DNA from 3 places in the Streptomyces sp. NPDC005648 genome. Region 3 is predicted to be linked to each of the others. Evidence: riboswitches for the same ligand, from Rfam matches in the RefSeq annotation. Region 3 holds a riboswitch; each other region holds the start of a gene.
What was found. Region 3 has a riboswitch for S-adenosylmethionine ahead of ABZT17_RS36815 (putative leader peptide). Riboswitches for the same ligand answer to the same signal wherever they lie in the genome.

Region 1 (6,287 bases), on a different contig from region 3:
GAGCCGTTCCTGTCCGGCCGGGCTCTGCAGTTCGCGCAGGTCGATCGGCGGGAAGGTGCGGCGGCCGAAGTGGTCGGCCTCATGCGGTCGGGCGGAGATCTGGACCCGCAGACCGGCCCGGCCGGTGCTCACGTAGTCAAGGGTGGCGATCGCCTTGGAGATGTGGAACGGCTCGGTGTGGGTCACGATTGCCGTCGGCACCAGGCCGATGTGCCGGCTGAGGGGCGCGATACGGGACGCGATCAGTACGGCGTCCAGACGGCCGCGCACCTGGTCGGTACGGCCGTCCAACTCGCCGTAGTCCGAGGACTGGAGGCCGAGTCCGTCCTCCAGGGTGACGAAGTCGAGCAGCCCGCGCTCGGCCTCGGCGACCTGGTCGGCCCAGTATCCGGCGGTGAACAGTTCCCGGGGGCGGGCAACCTGCTCGCGCCAGGAGGCGGGGTGCCAGCCGGTGCCGTCGAGGGCCACGGCGAGGTGCAGATGTGAAGAGGGAGTCGAGGACACGAGGGTGCCTTCCTGGAGGTCCGTACGAGATCGCCGGGGCCGCGAGGAGGTGGGCCGGCGGAGGGGAAACGGGTCAGGAGCAACAGAGGGCGCCGGCCACGCGCTGGAGGTCGATGTGGGGCCGGGTGTGGAGGCGGACGGCACGCCGTACACGTGTCATCGGGCCCACCTCCACTCGATACATCACCTTCGACAAGGACAACCGCACGGCTATGCCGTTTCTTCCAGGACGGCCGCTCCGGTGTTCCGGACGAGCGAGAAGACGGTATGGCGGCGCAGAGTGAACCCGATCGACTCGTACAGCCGGATCGCGTCCGCGTTGGTGGCCGCGGCGTGCAGGAAGGGGCGTTCGCCGCGCTCCTTGATGCCGGCGGCGACCGCGCGGACCAGACGGGTGGCCAGGCCCCGGCCGCGGTGGGCGGGGTCGGTGCACACGGCGCTGATCTCCGTCCAGCCCGGCGGGTGCAGTCGCTCACCGGCCAGGGCGATCAGCCGCCCCTCGTGGCGGATGCCGAGGTAGGTGCCCAGTTCGACGGTGCGGGGCAGATAGGGGCCCGGCTCGGTGCGGGCGACCAGGTCGAGGATCTCGGGCACGTCGTCGGGGCCGAGCCGTACGGCCTCGGGGTCGGGCTCGGCACGCAGGGCGGTGTCCACGAGCTGGACGCCGTGCCCTGTGCGCACGATCTCCCAACCCTCGGCCGCCTCGGTCACGCCCCGCACCGCGGCGGTGCCGCCGGGGCCGACGAGTGCGGCGAGGTCGGCCCAGGCGCGCGGGTCGTCCTCGTCGGAGAGGGCGTGGAAAGGGGCCACGTCCTGCTGGTAGCGGACGGCGTGGGCGATGGGGGTCCCCCCGCTCGAGCGAATTCGAGAGTGGGGGAGTTCGGCGAAGCGGGCGTGCGGGCCGGTCAGCGCGGCCCAGGCGGGGTTGTCCAGGAGGTGCGAGGAGGCGGCGTCGAGGGCGATGACGGACATGGTGTGGCGGTCTCCGGTGTGCGGCTCGGGTGTCCGGCGCGGGGACTCCACCGCGGAGCGGCGGCGGAGTCCCCGGGGCGCGGTGGTCAGGAGTTGTCGAGCGGCAGTCCGGGCGGGTTGACCTCGGACTTGGCGACGGCCTCGTTGGAGAGGTTGTACGCCTTGAGCCACTCGGCGTACTGGCCGTTCTTGATCAGGTAGTTGATGGCGTCGGCGAGGGGCTTGGCGAGGCCGCTGTCCTTCTTAGCGGTGGCCGCGATCAGGCCCTGCAGGCTCGCGCCGGCGCCGGAGTAGGTACCCGCGGTACGTGTGGCGTTGGGCGTGTTGGCGACCTGGCGGTTGTGGTAGGCGATACCGGGGTTGGGGCCGAAGTAGGCGTCGATCTTCCCGCTGGACAGGGCCAGGTAGGTGCTGTTGCTGTCCTGGAAGTACTTGACGTTGAGCTTCTTGCCCTCCTTGGCCAGCTTGGCCTTCCACTCCAGGAGGATCTTCTCCTGGTTGGTGCCGGAGCCCACGGAGACCGTCTTGCCGGCGAGGTTCTCGTAGTTGCCGTCGAAGTTCCAGGTGCTCTTCTGCGGCACCGTGAAGGCGAGGTTGTCCTGCCGGTAGGAGGCGAACTCGTACTTCTTCTTGCGCTCCTCGGTGTCGGTGACGTTGGAGAAGGCCACGTCGACCTTGCCGCTGTCGATGCCGACGAAGAGGTTCTCCCAGGTGGAGTTCTTCACCTCGGGCTTGAGGCCGAGGACCGCGGCGACCAGGCGGCCGAAGTCGGGCTCCGCGCCGGTGAGGGTCTTCTGGTCGCTGCCCACGTAGGCCAGCGGCGGGAAGCCGGCCGGCAGGGCGCCGATGCCGATCTCCAGCTTGCCGCTCTTCTTGAAGGCGGCGGGCAGCTCGGCGCTGATGGACTTGACCTCGGAGACCTTGATGGAGGTCTGCTTGGCGGCGCCGTTGGAGACCTGGCCGACGACGACCTCGCCGGTCTTGGCGGCGGAGTCGGTGGAGGTGGCCGCGTCGCTGTTGCCACCGCAGGCGGCGAGCCCGGTGGCCAGGGAGGCGACGGCGGTCGCCGCGGTGATGCCGCGTATCAGGCTGCGTCGGGTGAAGTGGGTAGACATGGCCGTTCCTTGTCGCTGAGTGATGAGAGAGGAGTGGCGTGGGGGGAGGTCGGGGGTGCGGCGGCGGTCAGAGGACCTTGCTGAGGAAGTCCCTGGTGCGCTCGTGCCGCGGTCGTTCGAGGACTTCGGCGGGCGTGCCCTGCTCGACGATCCGTCCGCCGTCGATGAACACGACCCGGTCGGCGATCTCGCGGGCGAAACCGATCTCGTGGGTGACGATGACGAGCGTGGTGCCGGTGGACGCCAGGTCCTTGATGACGGCGAGGACTTCGCCGACGAGCTCGGGGTCGAGCGCGGAGGTGGGCTCGTCGAAGAGGATGACACCCGGGCGCAGGGCGAGGGCACGGGCGATGGCGACGCGCTGCTGCTGACCGCCGGAGAGCTGGCGCGGGTAGGCGCCGGCCTTGTCGGCGAGGCCGACCCGGTCGAGGAGTTCGCGGGCGAGGTCCTGGGCCTCGGCCCTGCCGAGGCGGCCGGTGGCGACGGGGGCCGCGGCCACGTTGTCCAGGACGGTCAGATGCGGAAAGAGGTTGAAGTTCTGGAAGACGAAGCCGATCCGGCCACGCTGGGTGAGGATGGCCCGCTCGCTGAGTTCCTTCAGCCGCTCGCCGTGGCGCTTCACGCCGATCAGCTCGCCGTTGATGCTGACGTGGCCGATCTCGGGCTTCTCCAGGTGGTTGATGACCCGCAGCAGGGTCGACTTGCCGGACCCGGAGGGGCCGAGGATCACGGTGACCTCGCCGGGGCGGACGGTCAGGTCGACGCCGTCCAGTACCCGGTGGGTGCCGTACCACTTGTGCACGTCGTGCACCTCGACCGTGGCGGCCTCGACGTCCGCCAGGGCGTTGAGCGTGTCGGCGGTCATACGGCGGCCTCCCGGCGGATGCGGGCCCGCAGGTCGGTGAGACCCGTGCGGAGCTTCTGCAGCGGTGTCGGCGGCAGGCTGCGGGTGGCACCGCGGGCGTAGTGCCGCTCGACGTAGAACTGGATGACGGAGACGACGCTGGTCAGGATCAGGTACCAGACGGTGACGACCAGCAGCAGCGGCACGATGTCGCCGGGGTAGGTGGAGCCCATGGTCTGCGCGGAGCCGAACAGGTCGAGCAGGGAGACGTAGAAGACCAGTGAGGTGCCCTTGATCAGGCCGATGAGCTGGTTGACGTAGTTGGGGATGATCGAGCGCAGCGCCTGCGGGAAGACGATTCTCCGGAACTGGTAGCCCTTCGGCAGGCCGAGCGCCGCGGCCGCCTCGTGCTGGCCCTGGTCGACGGAGAGGATGCCGCCGCGTACCACCTCGGCCGCGTAGGCGGCCTCGTTGAGGCTGAGGCCGATGACGGCCACGACCATGTCGGTGGCGAGTCTCGACTCGTCGAAGGAGAAGAAGGCCGGCCCGAAGGGGATGCCGACGCTCAACGTCTTGTACAGGGCACTGAAGTTGTAGAGGAAGATCAGCACCACGATGAGCGGGATCGAGCGCAGCGCCCAGACGTAGGTCCAGCTGACCGCGCGCAGCACCGGGCTCCTCGACAGCCGGGCCAGGGCGAGCAGTACACCGCCGAGGAGTCCCAACACGGCGCTGTAGGCGGTGACTTGGAGGGTGATCAGCAGGCCGTCGAGGATGGTGGGGCGCAGGAACCAGTAACCCCAGCGGTCCCACTGGTAGAAGGGGTTGGTCACCAGCCCGTGCACGAACTGGGCCAGGAGGACCACGACCACGGCGGTGGCGATCCACCGGCCGGGACGGCGCAGCGGCAGAACTCGCTGTGCCGCCAGGGGTGTTGACGGGGCGTCGGCGGGCGGTGCCTCGGCGAGGGACACAGCGGTGCCAGGGGGTTCACTCATGGTGGGCTCCGGCGGAGTCGGACGTCCCGGAGACCACGTCGGACGCACGCTGCTACGGCTGGTTCAGCGCACGGGTTCGCGGGGGCACCGGGGGCGGGGAGGGCGACGGCACACCGCTCGGGCGGTGTCGGTCAGGGGGTGCGGGGCTGAGGGGAGGTGTCAGCCCCGACAGCGGGCACGGCCCGGTGCGGTACACAGTGCGCTGTTCACGCGGAGAAGGTCGACGCTGCGATCGGCGACGAGCAGGTTCATGTGCCACCGTACGCAGCCCTGAGGGCGGCGTACGGCCGTCCTGGGGGCTGCGTACATGGCGTCACCGTCACTCTTCCGGCCCTTGTGGGCCTCGCGCTTACCGAAACGTCGTCGGTCCGGTCGTCACCTGGGGCACCCCACCGCGGCGCGAGGGTTGCCGGTCAGCAAGCCAGGGCTTGTCGCTGACACTCATGACCGTTCTGAGTGGCAATTAAGACAACTGCCCGAACGGATGTCAACGCCGGTCCACCAGGTGGAACGGCTAACAGGCGGCGTGGGCCGCCCAGTCCAGGATCTGGACGGCGGCTCCGGCGGCCTCCAGCCCCTGGCAGCGGGCGTGGTGGCGGCGGGCGATGCCGTCGAGGTCGAGGTGGGCACCGAAGGCCGGGTGGGCGGCCAGACGCCGGGCGTAGGCCCACAGGGTGGGATGGCCGGCGATGCGCTGCACGGCGGAGGCGTCCAGGTGGTTGCGGTGCACGGTGTCGAGCTGGACCAGCGCGGTCCACAACTCGACGTCCGCGGCGGTGAGTTCGTCGCGGATCATGTACGTGCGCCCGTCGAGCCAGCGTTCGAGGGCACCGAGGGTTTCCAGCAGTGTGTCCAGTGCTGTGTGACATACCACTGGCTCCCCGCCGACCGATCCGGCCCGCTGCGCCGCCTGTTCGATGCCCTCCGCGCACATCCGCTCGACCGCCTCGATCTCCGACTCCGCGCCGCACGGGTAGAGCGAGAGGCGGTCGCCGCCGAACCGGCGGGCGAGGTCGCGCATGATGTCCGGGGCGTGGGTGCTGACGATCCGTCCGGACCAGTCGTCGCTGAGCACCGGCGCCTTGGCCGGGCCGGTGTAGCGGTGCGCGCTCGCCTCGTACAGCGGACGCAGGGCCGAGTGGCCGCCCTCGGGACAGTCGGGGACGGCGGACAGGAAGGTCGCCGGACACACCGTGTCCAGCCCGAGCAGGCTGTGCACGACGGCGATGCGCAGACCGTCGGGACACGCGGTCGACAGATGGAGCCGGTAACGGCCCGGAACGGCGTAGTGGCCACTGCGCGCGTCCCGGCCGATACGCCCCCGGAAGGCGGGCGTGGGCCTGTTGGACGCGTGGGCGGCCAGCGGTGTGACGGTCATGACTCTCCCCGGGAGCGGGCGCGGACGTACACGCGGCGGAAGCGACGTCGGGCGAGGGAGCAGGGCTCACCCGGTGCGCGCCGGACGGGTGAACGTCACGGGGACGCCGTCGGCGCGGGATGGGCGCGGCTCAGCCCTGGAACCGGATCGCGCTGCAGACGCGCTGCAGGTCGATATGACGGCGGGAGGTGAGAAGGAGAGGCGAACGGCCCGCTCGTACGGTGACCGGTTCAAGGCGCCTCATGCTTTTCCCTACCTGTTCACTAGGATTCCCCAACTGGAGTGTCGATCGAGGTCGGGGCGGCGTCAAGAGGGCCGTCCCGCATCGCGGACAGCCCGGTGGACGGCCACTCCCCCCATGGGTCACACGTGTCACTTCCGTCACATGCGATGCCCCCTCCCGGTCAGCGGGCCTCCGGACAGGACAGGGGTGCCTCGGAGCCGATGTTGGACGTCATGATGATCACGGTGTTGCG
Region 2 (6,287 bases), on a different contig from region 3:
AGTGCCACGTCGGCCAGCCGGTAGGCCGCCAGGGAGCGTGCGAAGTCGTCCTTGACGTGCAGCACGACCGGGGTCCAGGTCGCCGTACCGTACTGGGAGTTGATCTCCTCCGCGAGGCGCTGCACCTCCGCCGTGTAGTCCCGGTAGACGGCGAGGTCCTGACGGGAGGGGTAGGCGAAGGCCACGTGCGCGACCCGCTCGCGCCACTCCGGGTGGTCGTCGAGGAGCTGCCGGTACGCCAGCAGCCCGCGCACGATGTTCTTGGACAGCTCGGTCCGGTCCACCCGCACGATCGCCTTGCGGCCCGCGCCGATCTCCTCGCGCAGGGCCCGCATACGCTCCTCGACGTCCGCCTCGTGCGAGCGCGCGTGCAGGAACTCCGCGTCGGCGCCGAGGCCGTGGACGCCGAGCCAGGTCCGGTGCCCGGGCCCCTTCCAGCCGGGGACGTGCTGGAAGGCCTCGGGCACCCCGGACAGGGCCATCCGGGTAACCGCTTCGACGTCCGTCGCCTGGACGCAGGAGACGAAGGCCGACCGCCACCGGTGGGTCAGGAAACCCAGGCGGTCCGCGCCGAGCATGCCCAGGACCAGCTGCCTGCGGATGTCGTCGGGCAGCAGGGCGAAGTACTCCGCGGGCGCCCACGGTGTGTGCGAGAAGTGCCCGATCCGCAGGTCGGGGCGGAGCTCCCGCAGCATGCCGGGGACGAGACACAGGTGGTAGTCCTGCACCAGGACCGCCGCCCCGTCGCCCGCCTCCTCGGCCAGCGCCTCGGCGAAGGCCCGGTTGTAGGCCTCGTACGACTCCCACTGCCGGCGGAACTCCGCGTCGAAGACCGGCTCCAGCGGTGTCTGGTACAGCATGTGGTGGACGAACCAGAGGACCGAGTTCGCGACGCCGTTGTACGCGTCCGCGTGCACATCGGCCGGGATGTCCAGCATCCGCACGCCGTCCTCGCCGATCCCGCGCCGCACCGCCTCGCGGTCGCCGTCGCTGAGCGCCGAGCACACCCACAGCGCGCCCGCGTCCGGCCCGATCGCGGAGAGACCGGAGACCAGCCCGCCGCCGCCGCGCTTGGCGGTCAGCGAGCCGTCCTCCTGGACGACGTACGAGACCGGGCCGCGGTTGGACGCGACCAGCACCTGATGGACAGCACCGTGCGTGGAAGCCATACGCCTCAACCTAGCCCGGCCCGTAAACGCTCAAACGTTTGGTTGCGCTCTGCGGGTGCGCCGTATACAGCGGGTGAGACCCCTCCGTGCGGAGATCAGGCGACCTTACGGGAGGCGTACTCCGCGATCTCCGCCATCGGCGGCCGCTCCTCGGTGTCCACGGAGTAGGTGCGCGGCTCGAAGCCGTCCTCGCCCCGTTCGAACTGGGTGAGGGAGGGACGGATGAGATGTCCGCGGGCCAGCCTCAGCTGGGCCGTGCGGTAGATCGCCGCGGCCATCCGGCCCAGCGCCTGTCCGTCCTGGTGCCGGTGCTTGCGCACGCCGACGTCGACCTGGGCGAGCGCGTCGAGGCCGACCAGATGCAGCGCGTCGATCAGCATGCCGAGCTCGACGCCGTAGCCGACGGGGAACGGCAGCTGTTCCAGCAGGGAGCGGCGGGCCGCGTACTCACCGCCGAGGGGCTGGACGAAACCGGCCAGCTGCGGCCAGTGCATGTTGAGCAGCGGGCGCGCCATGAGCTCGGTGACCCGGCCGCCCTGGCCTCTCGCGCCGCCGAGCGGGCGGTCGTACATGCCCTTGACCAGGTCGATCCCGGGGTCGGTGAGCAGCGGGCCGACGATCCCGGAGACGAAGTCGGAGGAGAACTCCTTCAGGTCCGCGTCGATGAAGCAGACGATGTCCCCGGTGGTGACGAGCAGCGAGCGCCACAGGACCTCGCCCTTGCCGGGGACGGCCGGGAGCCGGGGCAGGATGTCGTCGCGGTGGACGACCCGCGCGCCGGCCGCCGAGGCGACCTCGGACGTACGGTCGGTGGACCCGGAGTCGACGACGACGATCTCGTCGACCAGCGGCACCTGCTGCATCAGGTCATGGCGGATGACGGCGACGATGTCGCCGACCGTCTCCTCCTCGTTGAGCGCGGGCAGGACGACGGAGACCGACTGGCCGGAGCGTTGTTTCGCGGCCAGGATCTGGTGGAGCGGGCGATCGGTGACGGACCAGGAGCGGGTGCTCAGCCAGCGCTCGACTTCTTCCAGCACGTAGGCGGCTCCTCACTTGTGTCTCGCGGTTCGGACGACTCTCTCAACTCTCCTGGCCTTCGGTTACAGTCTTGAACAACGTCGATGACCATCGCATGTCCGAGGTCATTGAACCGACAACCGAATACCGCTCATCCAGAGGGGCAGAGGGATACGGCCCGATGAAGCCCCGGCAACCCTCCAGTCGGCTCTCGTAGATCAATGCTGATCGTTCCGCGAGGCTCCCGGCTAGGGAAGGTGCCAAATCCGTCTCACGGCGAGATGCGTCGTGAGGAAGATGAGGAGAAAGGGCCTCGCCTCACATGGCTGCGCAGACTGTTGCAAGCACCACGGACTCCACGACCGTCGACCTCGGACCCGCCGCGGCACTGAGCTGCCGCGAATGCGGTCACCGGGTACCGCTCGGTCCGGTCTTCGCCTGCGAGGAGTGTTTCGGCCCGCTCGAGATCGCGTACGACTTCTCGGCATACGACACCGAGGAGCTCCGCAAGCAGATCGAGGCGGGACCTTCGAACATCTGGCGTTACGCGCCGCTGCTGCCCGTCCCGGCGGACGTGGCCGACAAGCCGAACATCAACCCCGGCTGGACCAAGCTGGTCAAGGCCGACAATCTCGCCCGTGAGCTCGGCGTCACCGGCGGTCTGTACGTGAAGGACGACTCCGGCAACCCGACGCACTCCTTCAAGGACCGGGTCGTCGCCCAGGCCATCGAGGCCGCGCGTGCCTTCGGCTTCACCACCCTCTCCTGCTCCTCCACCGGCAACCTCGCGGGCGCGGTCGGCGCCGCCGCCGCGCGGGCCGGCTTCCGCTCCTGCGTCTTCATCCCGCACGACCTGGAGCAGGGCAAGGTCGTCATGGCCGCGGTCTACGGCGGCGAGCTCGTCGGTATCGAGGGCAACTACGACGACGTGAACCGCTTCTGCTCCGAGCTGATCGGCGACCCGGCCGGCGAGGGCTGGGGCTTCGTCAACGTCAACCTGCGGCCCTACTACGCGGAGGGGTCCAAGACCCTGGCCTACGAGATCTGCGAGCAGCTGGGCTGGAAGCTGCCCGACCAGCTGGTGGTGCCGATCGCCTCCGGGTCGCAGCTCACGAAGATCGACAAGGGGCTGCAGGAGCTGATCAAGCTCGGGCTCGTCGAGGACAGGCCGTACAAGATCTTCGGCGCCCAGGCGGAGGGCTGCTCGCCGGTGTCCGTGGCCTACAAGGCCGGGCACGACGTGGTCCGCCCGCAGAAGCCGAACACCATCGCCAAGTCGCTGGCCATCGGCAACCCGGCGGACGGACCGTACGTCCTGGACATCGCCCGTCGCACCGGCGGCGCGGTGGAGGACGTCGACGACGAGCAGGTCGTCGAGGCGATCAAGCTGCTGGCCCGCACCGAGGGCATCTTCGCCGAGACGGCGGGTGGCGTGACGGTGGGTGTCACCAAGAAGCTGATCGAGAACGGTCTCCTCGACCCGACCCTGACCACGGTCGTGCTGAACACCGGCGACGGCCTCAAGACCCTGGACGCGGTGGCCTCCGACACCGGCCTGACCGCGACCATCCGTCCGAACCTCGACTCCTTCCGAGAGGCTGGCCTCGCATCATGAGCGTTTCCGTCCGCATTCCGACCATCCTGCGTACCTACACCGGCGGACAGGCCGAGGTGACCGCCGAGGGCGGGACCCTCGCCGAGGTCATCGCCGACCTGGAGAAGAACCACACCGGTATCGCCGCGCGCGTCCTCGACGACCAGGGCAAGCTGCGCCGGTTCGTCAACGTGTACGTCAACGACGACGACGTGCGGTTCGAGCAGGGGCTGGAGACGGCCACCCCGGACGGTGCGGGCGTGTCGATCATCCCGGCCGTCGCCGGCGGCTGAGCGCGCATACCGGCCGCCCCGATTATTACCGTCGGTAACGCCGGTTACCAAGAGTTCATCGAATTGCCCCCTCCGTGAGAGAACCGGAGGGGGCAATTCTGCATGGTTGAGCACGGTACAGTTGGGGAACCAGCTGCTTTCCGTATGCCGGACGCATATGAGTACCGTCTCCGGATGCGATGAGAAGTAGCCAAAGTGTGCACGTCTTTTGTGGCTTATGCGCGTTTTATGGGGCCCGACTTGCCCTGAATTCGGGCGAATTCTCACTACATTCCGGACCCCTTCCGTCCAGAATTCTCGTCCGATTGACCTGTTGCAGACGGCAGTTGGACAGATACATTCGGCCGCGGTCGACGCGTTCCGGCGCACGCCCCCAAACCGTGGGGGGTGAGGTCTGACCCGGATCCGCGAAGTGCGGATCTGTGCAAGGGCCAGTAATAGGGGAGTTAGGCATGGCTCAGGGCACCGTCAAGTGGTTCAACGCGGAGAAGGGGTACGGCTTCATCGCGGTCGACGGTGGTGCGGATGTTTTCGTCCACTACAGCGCCATCCAGATGGACGGGTACCGCACCCTGGAAGAGGGCCAGCGGGTCGATTTTGAGATCTCGCAGGGTCAGAAGGGGCCGCAGGCGGACATGGTTCGCCTGGCGACCGGCTGAAGCACGCGCCGGGCAGTAACAGCGTCGTTCTTCTGTTCTTCTTCGGAGGGCTCGTATCCCATGGGGAGTCATGGGTTACGAGCCCTTCGGCATGCCCGGGGGCACCCGCCGGGACCCGTCACGGCCCCGCCCGAGACCCGGCCGATCCCGAGAGCCGCTTGCACTCGCCTACCCCGAGTGCTAATCATTGGCGTTAGCACTCTGAAGGTGAGAGTGACAAAGAAGGACCGGGTCGGTGAGGCCCGCAGGCCGGGTGGGGCAAGGAACCCACGGGTCGGCGAGCCGTCCGTCGCGGGCGCGGGCGCGGTCCGAAGGAATCACCCCCAGTCCTGGAGGGACCACTTCACATGGCCAAGATCATCGCGTTCGACGAGGAGGCGCGGCGCGGCCTCGAGCGCGGCATGAACCAGCTCGCGGACGCCGTGAAGGTGACGCTCGGCCCCAAGGGCCGCAACGTCGTCCTCGAGAAGAAGTGGGGCGCCCCCACGATCACCAACGATGGTGTCTCCATCGCCAAGGAGATCGAGCTCGAGGACCCGTACGAGAAGATCGGCGCCGAGCTGGTCAAGGAAGTCGCCAAGAAGACGGACGACGTCGCCGGTGACGGTACGACCACCGCGACCGTTCTCGCCCAGGCCCTCGTCAAGGAAGGCCTGCGCAACGTAGCCGCCGGCGCCAACCCGATGGCCCTCAAGCGCGGTATCGAGAAGGCCGTCGAGGCCGTCTCCGGTGCCCTGCTCGAGCAGGCGAAGGATGTCGAGACCAAGGAGCAGATCGCCTCCACGGCCTCCATCTCCGCCGCCGACACCCAGATCGGCGAGCTCATCGCCGAGGCCATGGACAAGGTCGGCAAGGAAGGCGTCATCACCGTCGAGGAGTCCCAGACCTTCGGTCTGGAGCTGGAGCTCACCGAGGGTATGCGCTTCGACAAGGGCTACATCTCGGCGTACTTCGCCACCGACATGGAGCGGATGGAGGCGTCGCTCGACGACCCGTACATCCTGATCGCCAACTCCAAGATCGGCTCCGTCAAGGACCTGCTCCCGCTCCTGGAGAAGGTCATGCAGTCGGGCAAGCCGCTGCTGATCATCGCTGAGGACGTCGAGGGCGAGGCCCTGTCGACCCTGGTCGTCAACAAGATCCGCGGCACCTTCAAGTCCGTCGCCGTCAAGGCCCCGGGCTTCGGCGACCGCCGCAAGGCGATGCTGAACGACATCGCCATCCTCACCGGCGGCGAGGTCATCTCCGAGGAGGTCGGTCTCAAGCTGGAGAACACCTCCCTGGACCTCCTGGGCAAGGCCCGCAAGGTCGTCATCACCAAGGACGAGACCACCATCGTCGACGGTGCCGGCTCCTCCGAGCAGGTCGCGGGCCGGGTCAACCAGATCCGCGCCGAGATCGAGAACAGCGACTCGGACTACGACCGTGAGAAGCTGCAGGAGCGCCTGGCGAAGCTCGCCGGCGGTGTCGCGGTCATCAAGGCCGGTGCCGCCACCGAGGTGGAGCTCAAGGAGCGCAAGCACCGCATCGAGGACGCCGTCCGCAACGCCAA
Region 3 (6,287 bases):
AGGAAGTCCGTGCACGCCTGCGCGCACTCACGGCACGCCTTCGCGCCGTCCTGGGCACCCGCCAGGCGGTCGAAGGCGTGCGCGGACTCCAGGCACACGGTGCGGCACCACTCCACCTGGATACGGATGCCGTCCTCGTCCAGGCGGTTCTGCTCGGACAGCACACGGCAGGTCGCGTCGCACACCTCCGCGCACATGATGCCCTTGCGCCGTACGAGTTCCTGCTCTTCCGTACCCTCGGGGTCCACGAGGCTCGCGCGCAGGGCACACGCCCGCGCACACTCGGTACACGCCTGTGCGCACGTGAACCGGTCCTCCAGGAACCGGAAGAGCTCCTGCTGGGATGTCGTCGTAGTCACGCGGTCCGGGTAGCCGGTGCCTCTCGCGTCAAACACGGTGTTCGGACCGAGGCCCCGGGTACTCGCACGCCATGAACAGCGCATCGATGGTTTTCGCCGCCGGCAGCGCCGCCGCGCTGGGACTCGTCGCGGCCGGTGTGGTGATCGTGGCCGTGCTGATCGGCGCCTTCGTGCTGGGCGCCCGCATCCGCCGCCGCGAGCCCGCACCGCCGCGCCCCGAGGAACAGCCCCGGATGCCGGACGAGGGTCCGGTCCGCGAAGTCCTGGAGAGCCGCGAACCCGACGAGGTGCCGCGCGGCGACCGCCGGCTCACCCCGCACGAACTCCCCGGCCACGGCAATTCACCGACCCGTTCGGCCCCGTCCAGGGAACGTCCGCGCTGGAGCGACGGAAGCAGTGGCTCGTTCGGCAGCGGCGGATCGGGCGGCCGCTGACGAGGCGGCGGTGGGCCTGTGGTCCTCCAGGCTCTGCCTCTCGACGACCCGTATCGTCGCCGGGTTGCGCCCGGCTCGTCGCCGGGTTGCGCCCGGCTCGTCGCCGGGTTGCGCCCGGCGAGCGGCTTGCGTTCGACGAACGGCTTGCGTCCGGCGAACGGCTCGGCGCCACCCACGACCTGCCGTTGCTTCGCGTCGACCTCCGTCTCCCCCCGTCAACCCGCGATCAGCCGCAGGATCGGCTGGCCGAGTGCGCCGAGCCAGCCCGCGAGCGCTCCGAGCGGTCCGATCAGCCCGGCGCCGGCCGTGGCCAGCGCACCCGCAGAGGACAGCAGGCGGGTGATCCGGCCGAGTCGGCCCGCCACCGCCTCCCGGTCCGGCTCCGGCCGGGCGGCCTCCACGTCCAGGGAGTCCAGCTCGGCCCGGACCTCGGGCTCGATCGCCGGCGGCAACGGCGTCTGCTCGATCGACGCCCTCAGTTCCCGGACCAGACCGCGCACCTCCTGACCGCCCGCCGTGAAGACGGCCGACTGGTCACCGTGAACGGTCTGGTTCCCGGCGACGTTGTTGACCACGCCGCCCTGCTGGTTTCCGATGTTGAAGGCCATGGCTCCCCATCTCCTCACCGCTGCCGCCAGGACGCCTGCCGCTCGGCATCCTCGAAGCGGCGGCGCCGGGACGTCGTCACGATGTGCAGAACGATCCCGATGAGCGTCAGAACCGACCCGATGGCCGCCAACGCGAATCCGACCGCCCCTACCGGCACCCCGGCCACCTTCGGTCCGAGCAGCTCCGAGGAGGAGCCGAAGCTCGAACTCCCCGACGAGACGTCGTCGTCGGTCCTGGCGATGAACCGAATGATCACCCAGCCGTACATCCCGCTTCCGACCAGAAAGAACAGGAAGCCGAGAATGATCAGGTGCCGCGCCCTGGTACGGGTCGCGGCGATCTCCTTGAAAAAGCTCTCGCGCTGCGCCTGCTGGACGTAGTTGTACTGGTCGCCTGCGACATTGCTCAGCCGGTCGGCCTGCTGCGCCCCGATGTCGAACCGCCGCTCGCCGCCGGGCGGCGTACGGCCGGCCTCCCGCGGTGCCGAGCGACCCGGCGGGTACGGGGGTGGCGGCCCCGCGGCCGGAGCGCCGTAAGGCGTGGGCCCGGGCTCGGGCTCGGGGGCGGGGCTCCAGCCCGGCATGGTGTCCGAGGTGCCGCGCGCGGTGCCGCCGGCTCCGGGCCTCGGGGTCTGAACGGTCCGGTCGGCGGCGCGCAGCTCTTCGTAATGGACCTCCAAGGGCCCGAAGTCCAGTACGTCGCCCGAGTGCAGCACCTGCTGCCCGAACACCGGGCGGCCGTTCAGCATGGTGCCGTTGGTGGAGGAGAGATCCTCGACGGTGGTCCGGCCCGAGGCCCGCCACACCACCGCGTGCCGTCGGCTGACGCCGGGATCGGCCACCTGGATCTGGCAGTCGGAGTCCCGCCCGACCAGCATCGGCCGGTCGTCCAGGACGAAGACCCGGCCGCGCAGCCGGTCCGGGCGGTCGACCACGAGGTGCGGTAGGTCGCGCTCTCGCAGAGGCGGGTCCATGGCACGACCTCCTGCCTTCGCGAAACGATTCGGTTGTCTGTCCCGGTGATCCTCTCCTTCCAGTAAAAGCCGATCGGCCCCGCCCTGCCACAGCGTCCCGGCGCCGGGGTCCGGCATTGACGTACGACAAGAACGCTCCGTAGCATCACGATCGGCATTGAGTGTCAGCGTCAAGCCCTGGCTCGCTGACCGGCAACCCTCCCGCGCGGTGGGGTGCTCCAGGTGAAAGCCCGGCGGGATCACCGACGACTCCCGCAAGCGCGTGGCCCCGTGGGGGCCGGAGACGGGGAGGAACGGTATGCGGCACCGTGGTGACCTGCCCGCCTCCTTCGCCGACGCCACGGCGTTCTCCCGGCTCTCGCGCCGACGCCACATCGATCTGAAGCGCTCGACCAGCTGCCTCTGTCAGGCCTGACGACCCGGGCCACCCTCGGCCCTCGCGCTTTTTCCCCCGCCACCGCTCCGGGTGGCTTCTTCCCCTGACCTCCGTCTGCACAGCGCTCCCCCGTACCCGGTTCCGATCCGGGCGGGGCCGCACGTCCACGCACGGCTGCCTCGTACGGCCCCGTGCCTGGTGACACGAGTAGGAGAAACCCCTCCGTGACCGCACTCCCCGCTCCCAGACTCTCCCGCCCCGCCTTCCGAACAGCCTTCGGAACCTCCCGATGGGTGCCCCTGGCCGCCCTTGTGACCACCAGCGTCCTGCTGACCGCCTGCGGTTCGAGCGGCGACGGCTCCGGCGGCGGAAGCGGCCGGCCGAAGTCCGGTGGCACGCTGACCTTCGCGGTGGGTTCCGACGCCGGCTGCGTGGACCCGCAGCAGGTCGGTAGCAACGAGAGCATCTACTCGGTGCGCCAGACCGTGGACTCCCTGACCGACCAGGACCCGAAGACCGGCAAGATCGTGCCGTGGCTGGCCAAGAGCTGGGACATCAACGCGAACGCGACGGCCTTCACGTTCCATCTGCGGTCCGGTGTCACCTTCAGCGACGGCTCCGAGCTGACCGCGCAGGTGGTCAAGGACAACTTCGACGCGATCCCGAAGCTCGGTCCGCTGGGTGTCCTCGCGCAGGGCTTCCTGAGCGGCGTCCAGAACACCGCCGTGGTCGACCCGCTCACCGTCAGGGTGACCTTCAAGCAGCCCAACGCCCAGTTCCTCCAGGCGACTTCGACCCACTCGCTGGGCATCGAGTCGTCGGCGAGCGTGCAGAAGAGCCCGCAGCAGAAGTGCAGCGACGGTGTGATCGGCTCCGGGCCGTTCGTGCTGAAGCAGTACGTCCAGAACCAGTCGATCACGCTCGCCAGGCGCGCCGGCTACGACTGGGGCTCCTCGCTGTGGACCAAGAAGGGCGAGGCCTACCTGGACAAGCTGGTCTTCAAGGTCGTGCCCGAGGCGGGCGTCCGGGCCGGCAGCCTCCAGTCCGGGCAGGTGGACGCGATCAGCAGCGTCGGCAAGGCCAATGAGGCGGCGCTGAAGGGCGGTCAGGTCACCCTCCTGCGCCGGGCCAACCCCGGTGTGGTGTTCGGCCTCGGGGTCAACAACTCGCGACCGCTGCTCAAGGACGTCAAGGTCCGTCAGGCGATCCTGGCGGCCATCGACCGCAAGCAGATCGCCGACACCGTGTTCCCGACCGGCACCCGACCGGCCACCAGCGTCCTGGCGCACACCACGCCCGACTACACCGACCTCTCCTCCGACCTCGCCTTCGACGCGGCCAAGGCGAAGTCCCTGCTGGAAGCGGACGGTTGGAAGGCGGGCAGCGGCGGTGTCCGCACCAAGGACGGCAAGAAGCTCAGCCTGACCATCAGCTGGTTCCCCAACGCGGCCACCAACCAGCCCGCGCTGGAGCTGGTCCAGCAGCAGCTGAAGGCCGTCGGGATCGACGTGGTGCTCAAGCAGGGTCAGGTCAGCGAGTTCGCCACCACCCTCCAGGGCGGGAACTTCGACCTGGTGTGGAGCAATGTGACCCGCTCCGACCCGGACATCCTGCGCAGCTCGTTCTCCTCCCAGCTGGCCAACTTCTACCGCCTGCCCGCCAGTTCGCTGGACACCGCGCTCTCCGGGCAGGCCGCGACCACGGACTCCGCCAAGCGTGCGCAGTTGGTGGCCGAGGCGCAGAAGGTGATCGTGCAGAACGCGTACGACGTGCCGGTGGTGGAGCTCCAGACCCAGCTGGCCGTGTCGAAGAAGGTGCACGACCTCGAGTTCGACTCGGGCAGCCGTATCCAGCTGCACGACACCTGGATCGGCTAACGCATGCGCCGCTATGTGATCAAACGGCTGGCGCAGGCGGTCGGGGTGCTGTGGGCGGCGTACACACTGTCGTTCCTGGTGCTGGACTTCCTGCCCGGTGACCCGGTCACCGCGATGGCCGGTGCCGGGATGGACTCGGGAGACGTCGACCCGGCCCGGCTGGCCGCGCTGCGGCACGAGTACGGCTTCGACAAGCCGGTGCTGGTGCAGTACGCCGAGTATCTCGGCCGGGCGGTGCGCGGGGACTTCGGCGACGCCATCTCCACCGGCCGCCCGGTGACCTCCACCCTGGCCGACGCGCTGCCGCAGACGCTCCAACTGACGAGCGCCGCACTGCTGTTGGCGGTGCTGCTCGGCGGCGGTCTCGCGGTGGTGGCGACGTACACCTCGCAGCGGTGGCTGCGGCAGCTCCTGCTGTCGCTGCCCCCGCTGGGGGTGTCGGTCCCGACCTTCTGGGTGGGGCTGCTGCTCGTCGAGGCGTTCTCCTTCCGGCTGCACTGGTTCCCGGCGTTCGGCAACGACGGGCTGCGAGGTCTGGTGCTGCCCGCGCTGACGTTGGCGGTCCCGACCGGCGCGCAGGTGGCGCAGGTGCTGGCCAAGAGCCTGCTCACCGCGCTGGACCAGGCCTACGTGGAGACCGCGCGGGCCAAGGGCGCGGGCCGCTGGCGGGTGCATCTGCGGCACGCGCTGCGCAACGCGTCGCTGCCCGCGCTGACCGTGGTGGGCCTGCTGGTCGGGCAACTGATCGCCGGTTCGGTGGTCGTCGAGACGGTGTTCTCCCGCGACGGGCTGGGCCGGGTGACCGCGGCCGCGGTCACCGCCCAGGACATCCCGCTCGTCCAGGGCGTGGTGGTGTTCGGGGCGCTGATCTTCGTGGCGACGAATCTGCTCGTCGACCTCGTCTATCCGCTGCTCGACCCGCGGATCGTGGTGGCCTCGGACAGGAGGGCGAGCTTCGCATGAGTCAGAGCCTTGTCGACGAACCGGCCGACCGGGCCGAGACCGCCCTCGGTCTCGCCCGGCCGGTCGAGGCCGGACCGCCCGCGGCACCGGGCCGTCGTGCCGACGTACGGCAGGTGCTGCGGTTCGTGCTGCGCCGCCCCGGTCTGCTGCTGTCGGCCGTCGTCGTCGTGCTGGTGGTGCTGGCCTCGTTCTGGCCGGACCTGTTCACCTCGCAGGACCCGCTCAGGGGTGTGCCGTCGGAGAACTTCGGCGGGCCGAGCGGCGGTCACTGGTTCGGCACGGACGAACTGGGCCGCGATGTGTTCTCCCGGGTGGTCCACGGCGCCCAACTCTCTCTCAAGGCAACCCTGATCGCGGTCCTGGTCGCATTCGTGGTCGGCGGACTGCTCGGCGTGGTCGCCGGGTTCGTGGGCCGCTGGGTGGACGACGTGCTGATGCGTTTCGTCGACGTCCTCCTCGCCATCCCCGCGCTGTTCCTGTCGCTGGCCCTCGTCACCGCGCTCGGGTACGGGACGGTGAAGGTGGCGGTCGCGGTCGGCATCGCCAGCGTCGCCTCCTTCGCGCGGGTGGCGCGCGCCGAGGTCCTGCGGGTACGGCAGGCGGTGTTCGTCGAGGCGTCCCGCGCCGGTGGGGCCCGCTGGTACTCGGTGCTGGGGCGGCACGTCCTGCCGAACGCCGCAGGGCCGGTGATCGTCC

Region 1: it holds a riboswitch for S-adenosylmethionine, as region 3 does, so the genes downstream of both, ABZT17_RS04090 (amino acid ABC transporter permease) here and ABZT17_RS36815 (putative leader peptide) in region 3, are expected to answer to the same signal.
Region 2: it holds a riboswitch for S-adenosylmethionine, as region 3 does, so the genes downstream of both, thrC (threonine synthase) here and ABZT17_RS36815 (putative leader peptide) in region 3, are expected to answer to the same signal.

The regions. Positions count from the first base shown of each region.
Region 1 covers NZ_JBEXCS010000005.1:37-6,323, reverse strand. Annotated here, with positions in the region: gene ABZT17_RS04115 (LLM class flavin-dependent oxidoreductase) at 1-504, opposite strand, end outside; gene ABZT17_RS04110 (putative leader peptide) at 578-664, opposite strand; gene ABZT17_RS04105 (GNAT family N-acetyltransferase) at 715-1,476, opposite strand; gene ABZT17_RS04100 (ABC transporter substrate-binding protein) at 1,563-2,591, opposite strand; gene ABZT17_RS04095 (amino acid ABC transporter ATP-binding protein) at 2,659-3,456, opposite strand; gene ABZT17_RS04090 (amino acid ABC transporter permease) at 3,453-4,433, opposite strand; SAM riboswitch class IV at 4,774-4,882, opposite strand; gene ABZT17_RS04085 (glutathione S-transferase C-terminal domain-containing protein) at 4,948-5,811, opposite strand; gene ABZT17_RS04080 (putative leader peptide) at 5,942-6,055, opposite strand; gene ABZT17_RS04075 (AAA family ATPase) at 6,216-6,287, opposite strand, start outside.
Region 2 covers NZ_JBEXCS010000028.1:35,476-41,762, forward strand. Annotated here, with positions in the region: gene ABZT17_RS18335 (trehalose-6-phosphate synthase) at 1-1,169, opposite strand, end outside; gene ABZT17_RS18340 (glucosyl-3-phosphoglycerate synthase) at 1,265-2,209, opposite strand; SAM riboswitch class I at 2,338-2,493, shown strand; gene thrC (threonine synthase) at 2,512-3,804, shown strand; gene ABZT17_RS18350 (MoaD/ThiS family protein) at 3,801-4,076, shown strand; gene ABZT17_RS18355 (cold-shock protein) at 4,529-4,735, shown strand; gene groL (chaperonin GroEL) at 5,083-6,287, shown strand, end outside.
Region 3 covers NZ_JBEXCS010000095.1:8,061-14,347, forward strand. Annotated here, with positions in the region: gene ABZT17_RS36795 (ferredoxin) at 1-359, opposite strand, end outside; gene ABZT17_RS36800 (DUF6479 family protein) at 431-793, shown strand; gene ABZT17_RS36805 (hypothetical protein) at 1,009-1,401, opposite strand; gene ABZT17_RS36810 (FHA domain-containing protein) at 1,416-2,375, opposite strand; SAM riboswitch class IV at 2,529-2,642, shown strand; gene ABZT17_RS36815 (putative leader peptide) at 2,674-2,790, shown strand; gene ABZT17_RS36820 (ABC transporter substrate-binding protein) at 3,045-4,628, shown strand; gene ABZT17_RS36825 (ABC transporter permease) at 4,632-5,591, shown strand; gene ABZT17_RS36830 (ABC transporter permease) at 5,588-6,287, shown strand, end outside.